DNA from 4 places in the Trichocoleus desertorum AS-A10 genome. Region 3 is predicted to be linked to each of the others. Evidence: predicted binding sites of a transcription regulator. Region 3 holds the regulator's gene; each other region holds the start of a gene.
What was found. Region 3 encodes NtcA, which controls nitrogen genes in cyanobacteria. Its sites were predicted from a motif close to TTTGTANNNNNNNNTACAAA; they were not measured.

Region 1: a site for NtcA is predicted at 1,248-1,267, ahead of NDA01_RS13265 (circularly permuted type 2 ATP-grasp protein). Genes of this name have one in related genera too.
Region 2: a site for NtcA is predicted at 1,164-1,183, ahead of NDA01_RS05535 (DUF3155 domain-containing protein). Genes of this name have one in related genera too.
Region 4: a site for NtcA is predicted at 1,615-1,634, ahead of NDA01_RS09755 (replication restart DNA helicase PriA). Genes of this name have one in related genera too.

Annotation. Positions count from the first base shown of each region.
Region 1 is NZ_JAMPKN010000008.1:84,786-87,923, reverse strand. It holds gene NDA01_RS13265 (circularly permuted type 2 ATP-grasp protein) at 1-1,188, opposite strand, end outside; gene NDA01_RS13260 (zinc ribbon domain-containing protein) at 1,409-2,059, shown strand; gene NDA01_RS13255 (potassium channel family protein) at 2,056-3,138, opposite strand, start outside.
Region 2 is NZ_JAMPKN010000002.1:391,918-395,055, forward strand. It holds gene NDA01_RS05530 (GAF domain-containing sensor histidine kinase) at 1-919, opposite strand, end outside; gene NDA01_RS05535 (DUF3155 domain-containing protein) at 1,273-1,590, shown strand; gene NDA01_RS05540 (cofactor assembly of complex C subunit B) at 1,767-2,300, opposite strand; gene NDA01_RS05545 (PadR family transcriptional regulator) at 2,469-2,831, opposite strand.
Region 3 is NZ_JAMPKN010000001.1:372,399-375,536, reverse strand. It holds gene hisB (imidazoleglycerol-phosphate dehydratase HisB) at 1-102, opposite strand, end outside; gene fabI (enoyl-ACP reductase FabI) at 212-1,027, opposite strand; gene ntcA (global nitrogen regulator NtcA) at 1,378-2,043, shown strand; gene NDA01_RS01670 (DUF3084 family protein) at 2,306-3,138, shown strand, end outside.
Region 4 is NZ_JAMPKN010000005.1:22,401-25,538, reverse strand. It holds gene rlmN (dual-specificity RNA methyltransferase RlmN) at 170-1,282, shown strand; gene NDA01_RS09755 (replication restart DNA helicase PriA) at 1,336-1,524, opposite strand; gene uvrC (excinuclease ABC subunit UvrC) at 2,450-3,138, opposite strand, start outside.

The sequences.
Region 1 (3,138 bases), on a different contig from region 3:
GGCAAAGGCTTCCCGCTCTGCTGCCGAGGCTTGGGAACCAATCAACATGCCATATCCCCCCGACTCGTTCGCTGCTTTGACCACTAGTTTGTCTAGGTTAGCCAAAACATGGCTTTGCTGTTGGGGTTCCCAGCACAGATAAGTCGGGACGTTGGCGAGCATTGGCTCTTCACCTAAGTAGTAGCGAATGATTTGTGGCACATAGGCGTAAATCACTTTGTCGTCAGCGATCCCAGTTCCTAACGCATTGGCGAGGGCGACTCGTCCGGCGCGATACACGTCCATCAAGCCTGGAACACCGAGCATCGAATCGGAGCGAAAGGCAAGCGGGTCGATAAAATCATCATCAATGCGGCGGTAGATTACATCCACGCGCTGCAACCCTTTGGTGGTCCGCATTTGCAGATAGCCATCCGCCACCACGAGATCGCGCCCTTCCACCAGTTGCACACCCATCTGCTGGGCCAGAAAGGAATGCTCAAAGTAGGCTGAGTTATAGATACCAGGGCTCAGCACCACCACGGTAGGATCGCTCAGATGCTCTGGTGCTAGATTCAGCAGAGTTTCTAGCAGGTGACTGGAGTAGTCTTCTACGGGTTGAATCGGCATGGTGTTGAAGAGTTGCGGGAAGGTACTCTTCATGACCCGGCGATTTTCTAACACATAGGACACGCCAGAAGGACAGCGGAGGTTGTCTTCCAGCACATACCAGCGACCATCGCGATCGCGCACCAAATCAGTCCCGGTGATGTGGCACCAAATCCCTCCCGGCGGGTTTAATCCCAGGCAAGGCTTGAGAAATCCGGTGGCCGAATAAATCAGCTCTGCCGGAATCACGCTATCCCGCAGAATTTTTTGCTCGTTATAGATGTCATGCAGAAACAAGTTCAGGGCGTAGATGCGTTGCTTTAAGCCTTGTTCTAGTTCTTTCCATTCCTGCGCCGAGACAATGCGGGGAATAATATCAAAGGGCATGATGCGCTCGGTGCCCTGACCATCGCTATACACATTGAACGTTACGCCCAACTTCATCAAGGCGATCTGGGCAGATTGCTGGCGACGTTTGATTTCACTAGCAGAGAAAGAATTAAACCGCTCGATTAAGAGGGTGGCTTCCGGACGGGGCTTACTTTTGGCAATAAACAACTCGTCATAAAAACCCTCTGGATCATAGTGATCAAATCGCACGGCAAACCACCCACCTTGCTGGAGTCATTCATCCTTGATAGAGGCTGAGAGAGTTCGATACTGTAGCCACTGATACGGAATCTTCTTTAGAACGCTTTAGAGTCAAATAACAATTTCTATCACTCGCCGCTGTTCCTGAAACCTGCCCGAAACTTTTCTAGGGAATCTTAATACCCGTTCTCCGAACTTCCACGTTAACTTGCTAGTGAACGCGATCGCCATGCTTAATCTTTCTATGGCTTACATTGGCAATCTCAGCAGTACCGAGCAACTCCAGGTCGAGAACGTAGGAACCCAAACTGCGATCGCCTTGACCAGCGCCAGTACGAGTCAGCAGCAGAGTCAGTGGACTAGCCTCACCACAGGTCATTGGGTGGTGCCGCCCACCTTATTCCGAACTCCGGCTGGCTGGATCTTGCGGATTGAATCGGCTCAAGGTCAATTCTTTGTGCAACTGGCAGGGGGCAGGCTCAATCTGTTGACTGCGCCACCCAGCTTGACAGGGGCAGAAACTTTACCGCTCCAACCAGTGGCTGGAACCAATACTGGTGCTGCTGCGGCATCATCTATGCCACCCATGCTGCCGATCGCTCCCCTATCACCCCTGCCACCGATGTCGCCGCTGCCGTCTATGCCACCCATGCAGATGGGAGATATGCAAATGCAGCTAGAACTCATGCAGATGCGAATGGGCAATATGCAAATGCAGATTGGCACCCCTCCCGTCACTTCAACTCCTTTAACTCCTGCTCCCGCTCCCGCACCTTCCTCCACCGAATCAGCCCAGCGCTTCTGCTCGCAGTGTGGCAAAGCCGTTAGCCTCAGCGATCGCTTTTGTGCTCAATGTGGTCATGCTTTAACCGCACCTTAGGTGTGCTTGGGGAGGCGGGGCACGCGGTGGCGAATCGGACCCAGAACTTGATTGAGTTCGCGCAGTTGCTCGGCGGTTCCCATAGAAATGAGCACATCTCCGGTCATCAAGGTGGTGTCGGCAGTGGGACCGGCAATCAAGCTACCGTCAGCCCGACGAATTGCTAGCACTAAGGCTCCGGTTTGCGATCGTAGGCGAGCTTCCCGTAGAGTTTGGCCGACATAGGGGCAAGTGCCTGGCTCCAGCAAGCACTCCTCCATGTAGAAGGCTCGGTCTGTCCCAGTCAAAATACCATCGACAAAATCCATCACCTGAGGTCTGAGGGCAGCGGCGGCCATGCGTTTACCGCCCGTGATATAAGGCGATACGACGGCATCTGCACCCCCTCGTTGTAGCTTTTTGAGGGCTTCTTCGGTGCTGGCTCTGGCGATCGCCCGGACTTGCGGATTCAGAGTTTTGGCCGAAAGCACGGTGTAGAGATTCTCGGCATCGGAAGGCAAAGCTGCTACCAAACAAACGGCTCGCTCAATCCCCACCCCAGTTAGTACCTCGTCGAGCGTGGCATCGCCTTGAATGGCCACATAGCCTAGCTCCTGCGCTTCGTGCACCTCCGCCAGATCAGAATCAATGGCAATAAAGGGGATGCCCTCGGCCTTAAACTCTAAAGCAATCTGACGACCCGTTCGCCCAAACCCACAGAGAATATAGTGTTGTGTCAGTGATTCCATGATGCGCCGTCGCTGCTGTAACCGCAGTCCTGCTTGAAAGTACCCTTGAATCAACGCTTCTGTGAACCGATTGACGATATAGCCGATCGCCACCACTCCCATCAAAATCAAGATGATAGTAAATAACCGTCCGCGATCGCCCAGCTCATGGACTTCCATAAAGCCAACGGTCGCTAGGGTGATCACGGTCATGTAGGCGGCATCCAGCCAGCGCCACCCCTCAACCCAGCAATACCAAACCGTGCCAATCAGAAACACTCCCATGAGAGCGATCGCGCCGCCGATCAATTCAGCTTTAATGCGTCGATATCTTTGCTCAATGGTGGCTTGAGAGTTAAAGAGGTTATCGGG
Region 2 (3,138 bases), on a different contig from region 3:
GCAGTAAAGGCACAGAAGGCCCGGATCGAATACTACTGGCTCGATTGACACTTGACTCAGAGCGGTCAATGGCAAAGTCAACCGACGACTCAAACTGTGAACTGGCAGGCACAGCGGTATTGGGTGGTGTAGAGCTATCTGTCTGAGCAGGAGCGAGTGTTAAAGGCGTTGAATCAGCTCTACCCAAATCAATGGCTTGATCGAACTGTTGTAACAACTCCTGTAAGCGATCGCTCTCCCGCACAATACTACTGGCCACATCCCGGTTTGGGTCTCCGGTGCTAAGGCGTCGCAGCAAGAGCTTGCCGAAGGTTCGCATTGCCGTTAAAGGATTGCGAAACTGATGTAACAAGGTGTCGAACAGATTATATTGCTGAGCCTGGAGCCGCCGCTGTTGATGCTGTTCCCGTTCTAGCCATTGACTGCGTTGGTCTAAGACACAGCCCAACGCTAAGGTATGGGCCACTTGTTCAATTTGCGATCGCTCTTGTTCACTCCAAGCGCGATCGTCTCGCTCGGTCACGAGCAATCCCATCACCATGCCCTCATGCATTAAAGGCAGTACAACTTGGCGTTGGTGCTGTAAAGCCTCGTTATGGAATTGTTTTGGATTGGAGCCAACTTCATCCTCTGCCAAGAACGGTGGGCTTAAAGCAGCCTGAGTAGGCATAGCGGGGCTAGCATCTGCCGCTAGCAAGCGTGGCAGTGTTGCTTCTGCGGCAGGCAATAAAAAGTGCTCATCATCCCAAGCAGCAGCGCTCTCAGGATAAGCCACCACTGGAATTAGCTTGGCTTCAGTGCCATCTGCCATTTCTTCGGTCAGGTAAACCACGCTGAGCGAAGCTCCTAACCCCTGGGTCAAGAGCTCTACCTGAGCGCGACAAAGCGCCACAAATTCTGAGCTAGTAGGTATCAGCATGCAGACAGTCGCAGATGGTTTACCTCAAAACAAACCCTTCTACATTCCCTGAACTAACACTCCGTTGTTGGGCATGTTTTGCCACCATATACATCTATCTATCGGCTCTTTATGAGTTTCTAGCCTAGTTTTGTGTTTTTAATATAAAGAATTTTAAATTCTTATTAAGATTATCAGGCATTCATCTGGCTGATAGGACCTTTCAAAAGGTCTATCTAGTCTTTGTTGAAGCCAGTTGTAGAGTTTTGTATCAACGACTTAAAAGAAGTTGAAATTTTGAACTCAAGCCGATATACTTGCGACGGTTTTGTAACTATCACTACACCTGTCGGCAGAAAGAGGAGGTATCGAGATTGGCCAGGAGACGCAAGCGCAAAAGTCGTCGTCGCCTAGAAGGGCGCAGGATTCTGGAGTTAGTGCCTCAGTTTAGCATTGAAAGTGGCGAAGAAAAACCAGTTACAGCTGCTCGAAAATTCATTCAAGCACAAGCTATTCTTCCCCCAGCTTTGCTACTTGTAAGGCGGAACGAGCATACCACGGACCGGTACTTCTGGGCTGAAAAAGGGCTCTTCAGTGCGCAGTATGTCGAAGAGAACCATTTCTTGTTTCCCAGTTTGAGAGTATTGATTGGTGATACAGAAGATGCACCTGTGGCTGTCACCAGTCACTAAAGCTCAATTGGTCGAGCTTGCAAATGAGTCTGTTGGGAACATTTAATACTTTGCTGACACGGGAAATCAGTTGGACTGATATAAACAAGGACCCCACTCAAACCACAACGTTTGAATGGGGTCATTTGATTTAGCTCTCAAGCTTTCTCTAGATATTAGGGCGCAGGAGAAGCGAATTAATCACAAGCTCTTAAGTTAAGGGCTCGCTGCAATTCAGCCAATTCATCTCGATGAGCTGTGACTGTAACGCGGCTCCAAGATTGAGACTCTTCTGATTCAAGGGGTTCAATCTTAAGGGAAACTTGTTCTGGACGCTTCGCTTTTTGCCAGTAAAAGAAGCCTGCTAAAGGTGCCAGAAGCACGGTCCCTAGAAAAATCTGTGTCAGTCCAGGCAAAAGCATTGACAGTACTAGAGCCAGACACAAAATGCCTGCAGCAGCCAATATCGTTAAGAAGACGGCCAAAAACCAGCTAGGCCGTACCACGCCTTGAAATGTTACTTGGTTTTGGGCTGGATCGAGGGCTGCAACTTTGTAGGCGCGTTGGTCAAAGTATTGTTGCACTCGGTTGAGTAACGATTCCTCTGCCTGTTCTGCAATCAGTTGTACTGCTCGCGTTCTGTCTTTGACGGAAGCTCGAATGAAAAACATGAGACCCACCACCATCAGTAAGGTCATCACGAATATAGATGGCAGAATGGCAGCGTTCATAAAGATGGGGTAGGAACAACAAACGATATCCCTATACTTTACATAAGTATAGAAAGGTTTTAATCTGCTTCTAGTTGGTAGTAGGTGAGACCGCACAACCTTAGCTCTGTTTGGGACTAGCGCGATCGCAGCCTTACGACAGATTCTAGGAACTACGGCCCACCAAGCTTAGTTGTTGTCACCGGGTGGCAACTTGCCAGTTGCATATCCTTGCCAGAGACGAGATAATTCTTGAGCCCGCTCAGACCACTCTGGACGAATTTGATACATCCGGCGTGGCCGTCCGCGTCCTTCTACCTTGCGCCAATAACCCTGGATGGCTCCTTCATCCTCCAGAAATTTGAGAGCGCTATAAAGGACTGTATCTGAGAGACGGTAGGTGCGATACTCGTTCTCTAAAAGTTGAATCAACTCGGTTCCGTAAGAATCCCCTCGCTGCAATACTGACAGGACGTAACAAACGGCGAGTTCTTTATTGAGATAGATCGGTGGGGGATCTTGAAAAAACTGGTAGATATCTTCAAATCGCATGGTTAAACCCATAATTAATCAATCCACTTTAAAGCTAGGGTGTTGACGTTACAGTCTTAGACAACAGCAATAGCGCAAGAGTGCCAACCCATCTGATTAGTCCTCTGTTGCTATCTATTTGCCCTTAGTTGGTGTAAGCCTGTGGTGCCTAAACTCGTGGCTAGTTTCTAGAACAGTGAGCTTGGCATGACTTAAAGGAGAGTAGATGCATATTCTCGAAAAGCTCTAGATAGTGCCGTTAACTCTCACACTAGATTCAGAGAGTCATGTTGAATTTAGCTTGGTAATTACAGACTAGAGTGCCCGT
Region 3 (3,138 bases):
GGCCACTCGTCCTGAAAATACGGGTTCTAATGATGCTCCGTTGGCCTGCTCGAAGGCTGTGCGGTTCTCTTGGGAAGACGCTTCATGAATGCTAGTCTGCATAGGCCCTACTCAATAGTGGGAAGTAAAAACTGAGAAGTAGAAACAGGAAGTAAGAAACTTTGAGCCTGCACAGGCAGGCCAAACGGTTGTAGTCACTGAATGGCAACCACTACATCCCCATGATCTCATAGCCAGAATCAACATAGAGGATTTGCCCTGTCATACCGCTGGACAAATCACTGCATAGGAACGCCGCTGTATTGCCAACTTCTAGTTGAGTCACAGTGCGCCGCAGGGGTGCCACTTCTTCCACATGATGAATCATGTCCAGAATTCCCCCAACCGCAGAGGAGGCGAGAGTTCTAATTGGGCCCGCAGAAATGCCATTGACTCGAATATTGTGGGGGCCTAGTTCTGCCGCCAAGTATTTAACGCTCATTTCTAAGCCCGCTTTGGCAATGCCCATAACGTTATAGTTGGGCACCACACGCACCCCGCCCAAATAAGTCAGAGTGACAATGCTGCCGCCTTCTGTCATCAGGGGTTTAGCGGCACCACTGAGCTGAATTAAGGAATAAGTGCTGATGTCTAAGGCTGTGGTAAATCCTGGCCGCGAGGTGTTGCTAAAGTGGCCAGATAAGTCATCTTTGTTGGCAAAGGCCAGACAGTGAACCAAGATATCTAGCTTGCCCCACTTCTCCTTCACAGTCTCAAAGGTGGACTGAATCTGAGCATCATCTTGCACATTGCAAGGCACAAACAAGCTGGGTTGTAGCGGTTCAACCAATTCTGCTACTTTTTTTTCCATCTTGCCCCGCTCATCGGGCAGATAGGTAATCCCTAGGTTGGCACCCGCTTTATGGAGTTGTTGGGCAATTCCCCAAGCAATTGAGCGATTGTTAGCAATGCCTGTGACTAAGGCATTTTTTCCGGTCAGATCCAGCATGGCAATCTCTTCGTTAAGGGCAATTACGAGAATACTCAAAGATGGGGGCTTAAAGATATTGACATCGACTGTTGCTGGTAGGGTGATACGCTGCCTTGAGTCCTATCACGAGATATCTGTCTTTAGGGGGAGTAAGATAGGGTCTAAATAGGCCGCTGACAGCCAAGATCCGTTCGTTTGTGGTCCTCGAAACAGCAGTTAAATTCTTCAGCCATTGGCGATCGCTGGCAGATTGTGTATCAAATAGAACAAAAAATGACTCTAGAGTAAGTTTAAGTGTTCTAAAGTCATCAATTGCTTACAGTTGGCTCACCTTCGTAAGGTTCATCTCCAGACGAGCGGCCCATGAAGGTTGGAGAAGGGCATCGAAAAGGTAAAAGGATATGGTAATGACGCAGGATAGGCCGTTAGCATCTGTGTTTCGTCAACTGGGAGGCGGAGCATTTCCTCCCGTGATCGAAACGTTTGATCGAGGCAAGACGATTTTCTTCCCCGGTGATCCAGCGGAGCGTGTCTACTTTTTGGTCCGAGGTGCGGTCAAACTGTCTCGCGTTTATGAAGCGGGCGAAGAAATCACCGTAGCTTTGCTGCGAGAAAATAGTGTTTTTGGGGTTCTCTCGCTGATTACGGGCAATCGTTCCGATCGCTTTTATCACGCAGTTGCTTTTACTCCGGCGGAATTACTGTCGGTGCCCATTGAACAAGTGGAAAAAGCTCTCAAGGATAACCCAGAGCTGTCGATGCTGATGTTGCAAGGGTTGTCTTCGCGCATCTTGCAAACTGAGATGATGATCGAAACCTTAGCCCACCGGGATATGGGATCACGCTTGGTCAGCTTCTTGCTCATCCTCTGTCGTGACTTCGGCGTTCCTGGCCCTGACGGGATCACAATTGACTTGAAATTGTCGCATCAGGCGATCGCAGAAGCGATTGGTTCCACCCGCGTCACAGTCACGCGCCTACTTGGAGATCTGCGACAGGAGAAGATGATTTCCATCCATAAGAAAAAAATTACGGTTCATAATCCCGTCGCTCTCAGTCAACAGTTCAGTTGATCTGCTATGGTTAACCTCTAGTAATAACAAGCGCTTACAGCGACTTGAATACAGCTCTCTGGCCGAGGAAGGTGCTTCATGGCACTCCTGCGAGGAAACAAAGAGAGCCGTGATGCTCTCCTGACGCTGAGGCAAGGCAGCAACTTTTGCTATCTGGGTCTGCTTGTTGTCGTCCTACAGGTGTGATGGCACACAAAACTTCCAGGGCATGAGATAGGCTGTATCTGAGTTGGGTGTGAGCCAAATGGCTTCCTGAGGGTAGATGACCAGCGGGTACATCTTAATTGTGGCAATCTTGGTGTTGGGGGGTGTGATCGCAACGGTGGGCGATCGCATCGGTACGCGCGTAGGCAAGGCTCGCCTCAGCTTGTTTAACTTGCGTCCCCGCAAAACCGCAGTCTTGGTGACGATTGTCACGGGTGGCATCATTTCCGCTTCTACACTCGCCATTTTGTTTGCTGTGAGTGATCAACTCCGGACTGGCGTTTTTGAATTGGGCAAAATTCAGAAAAACCTCTCTAGAGCGCGAGAAGATTTAGCAAAGACGAGAGTTCAAAAAAATCAAGTTGAGCAAGAGCTGACCCAAGCCCGCGCCGAGCAAGTTTCGGCTCAACAACGGCTGGATCGAATTAATTTGTTTCTTAAGGCCGCGATCGCCAAGCAAGCGACGACAGAAGCACAGCTAAATCGTACCCAAACCCAGCTAGGCCGAGTCGAGACTGAAAGAGCCCGCACCGAAGCTCAGCTCGATCAAACTCAGAGCCAACTGAGCCGCGCGGAAGCAGAAAAGGATCGGATTGAAGATGCCAAAGACCGCACCGAAGCAGAACTAAACCGAACTCAAACGCAACTAAGCACTGTTTCTCAGCAAGCAACGGGACTCCGCTCCGAGATCGACCGACTGGATAACGAGCGCCAAAACTTGATTAAAGAAACTAAAGATTTAGAGGTTCAACAGGCCAATCTAGAGAAAGCTGTCCAAACCTTGCAGCGGTACTACCAGTACTATCAAGCGCAGTATGAAACCCTACGCCAAGGCAACGTCGCTCTCTTCCGAGGACAAGTGTTGTCAGCAGGCGTCGTGCGGATCGTTTC
Region 4 (3,138 bases), on a different contig from region 3:
ATTGAGCTAGAATGAAAATCCCTAGGCCAGCTAACTTACCTACATGGCAGCGGAAGAATATAGGTGCATGAGTTAGCACCGAGAGGCCAAAGTTCTACAATTAAAAGTTTGTCAGAATCGCAACTGCAATTGTTGACAACGCTAGCTGCTCCTGGAATTGAGAAAACGCATGGATAGAATTTACTCCGATCAACCTGTGGCACAGGCTATCACTGCTGGTCAATCAGGAACTGCGGCTCCGATGCCATCTGTAGTAGTTTTACCTCCCCTGCTAGGTGCTTCCGTGGCGGAGCTAACGGAGTGGGTGAAACAACAGCAACAGCCTGCTTATCGAGGGCAGCAGTTACACCAGTGGATTTACCAAAAAGGCGTGCGATCGCTGGACGAAATTTCAGTCTTCTCCAAGCAGTGGCGTTCCACGGTTGCTGATGTGCCTATAGGGCGCTCAACGTTGCATTACCGAGCAGCTGCACCAGATGGCACTGTGAAGTTTTTACTGCGGCTGGCTGATGGTCAAATTATTGAAACCGTAGGCATTCCCACGGAAAAGCGCCTGACTGTTTGTGTGTCTTCTCAGGTTGGCTGTCCGATGGGTTGCGACTTCTGCGCTACAGGTAAAGGTGGCTTCCTCCGCAATCTGGAGCGACATGAAATTGTTGATCAAGTTTTGACAGTTCAAGAAGACTTTCAACAGCGAGTCAGCAACATTGTGTTCATGGGCATGGGCGAACCTTTGCTCAATGTAGACAATGTCCTGGGTGCGGTGCGATCGCTGAACGAGGATGTGGGCATTGGTAAACGCGCCATGACCATTTCGACTGTAGGCATTCCGGGCCGCATTCGTCGTTTAGCCACACACCAGCTACAAACCACTTTGGCCGTGAGCTTGCATGCCTCTAACCAAGCAGTCAGAGAACAGCTAATTCCAAGCGCGAGACAGTATCCGCTGCAAGACTTGCTGGCCGAGTGCCGCGAGTATGTGCAGCTAACCGGGCGACGGGTCACGTTTGAATACATTTTGTTGGGCGGGTTAAATGACTGCCCAGAGCATGCAGTAGAACTGGCGGAACATCTGCGGGGGTTCCAGAGCCACGTTAACTTGATTCCTTACAACCCAATTAGTGAAGTAGATTATCAACGGCCTAGCCCACAACGGATTCAAGCTTTTCTAAATGGTTTAAAGCAGCATCATATTGCTGCGAGTGTGCGGCGATCGCGGGGTTTGGAAGCAGATGCCGCTTGCGGTCAATTGCGGGCAAAAAAAGTAGGAGCGATCGCTTAAGATCGCTCCTACCGTGCTGCTGCGATTGTGGTGCGGCAATCGCAAGTGCAAATCTAATGACGGGCGTAGATGCCAGGAGCATACGCTTCGATTACTTTGCCTGTGATTGTGCAAGTAATCATTAAATAATCACAAGTTTGGCATTGGGTTCGAGTCAAATGATCATCTGAAAGATGATGACGTTCGGCATGACTACCACAATTAGGGCAACGAACAACTTGTAAGGTTTCTAGAACACGCATTTTAATACTCTCGCAGCTAGCTCAACAATTAGGAGGGATTAAGGGCAAGGTTCACGAATTAAATTCGTAATTCTAAGATTTTCGAAACAAAATGTATCGAAGCTTACTAAATTAATCTGAGATTAAAAGTGCAGAAGTCATCGTCTCCTGACTCTTCTATTATGTTGGCATTTATGCAGATCGGCAATCAAGCTTTAGTTAGATTTTAGATTTCAGAGGTTGGGGATCGCCTACAGAGAGAGCGATCCCCGCAATACTGCTATTAGCTAAAAGCGCTGTTGATTTGGGACTGCTCGATACTAACTTCTTCGATGATTACAGAGTTCTCTAAACAATTCTGCAAATTTTTTATGAGATTTTACTTATGTTTATGAACTTTCTTAATGAGTTTACTGAGCGTTAGATAATATTTTATTGGAGAAAAATAGAAGCAATTGTTACTAAAAATACAAAATATTTCCTAGTTAAACTCCTCCACGTTCCGTCACGATTCAAGCAGCATAATGCATTGAGCTTTTATAAGTCTTTTGGTGTCGTCTACGTAGGGCAAAGCTGTGCCTCGAATATGTTGCCAAGGCAGTAAAACCACAAACTGCATTACCAGGAAGATCCAAGCATTTTGTCATGATTTCCTGCTATAGAAAACGAACATAAGTTTTCTGGGTCAGCACAAATGTTTGACCTCTAAATCGCAAAATTTGAAGGCAAACTCAAAAGAATATATTGATCCTGACTTTATCTAACCCTTCAAAGCGATCGCGTCAAATAAAGCTACTACCAATCATTAAAACTAAATTAAGAAAATGGTTCTTCCTTAAGAAGGATTTAGGCAACGATCAGCAATTTGGCTACGTAGTGACAACTTAAGCAGAGCTAGACCTTACTCTAGTTCGGTGAGGTTTATTTAACCCGTCTTACTAGAAAACTAGGACTGAGGATGAAAGTAGTCGTAGATTTTCTGAGCTATCTGAGGGCCAATCCCAGAAACATTTGTGAGTTGTTCCGGGGTCGCTTCCCGAATATAGTCAACTGAGCGAAAAGCAGCTAATAGTTCTTTTTGGCGATGATGCCCTAGCCCAGGAATATCTTCTAAGCAAGAGCGGCGCATGCGATCGCTGCGTTGCTGGCGATGGAAACTAACGGCAAAACGGTGAGCCTCATCCCGAAGACGACGCAACAGTTGCACTCCCGGCTGTTCTGCTTCTGTGGTTAAAGGCAGGGACTCCCCTGGCAAAAAGATTTCTTCTCGCTTTTTCGCTAAACTGACCACGCGCAACTCTTCTAATAAATTCAGCTCCCGCAGTACGCTAACTACAGCCGAGAGTTGGCCTTTGCCGCCATCAATCATGACTAAATCGGGCCAATCTGAATTGCCTACCCTTGGCAACTGCGGATCAGCGGCATATTTACGAAACCGCCGCCGAATCACTTCTGCCATGCTGGCAAAGTCATCCGAGTGCCCTGTGGTCACAGTAGGGTTTTTGATTTTGTAGTGCCGATAGTGCTGTTTGGCAGGTATACCATCTACAAACACGACCTGAGAAGCGACAGCGTCGGAACCTTGAATATGCGAAATGTCATAACCTTCAATCCGTCGCGGCATGTCAGGCAGAT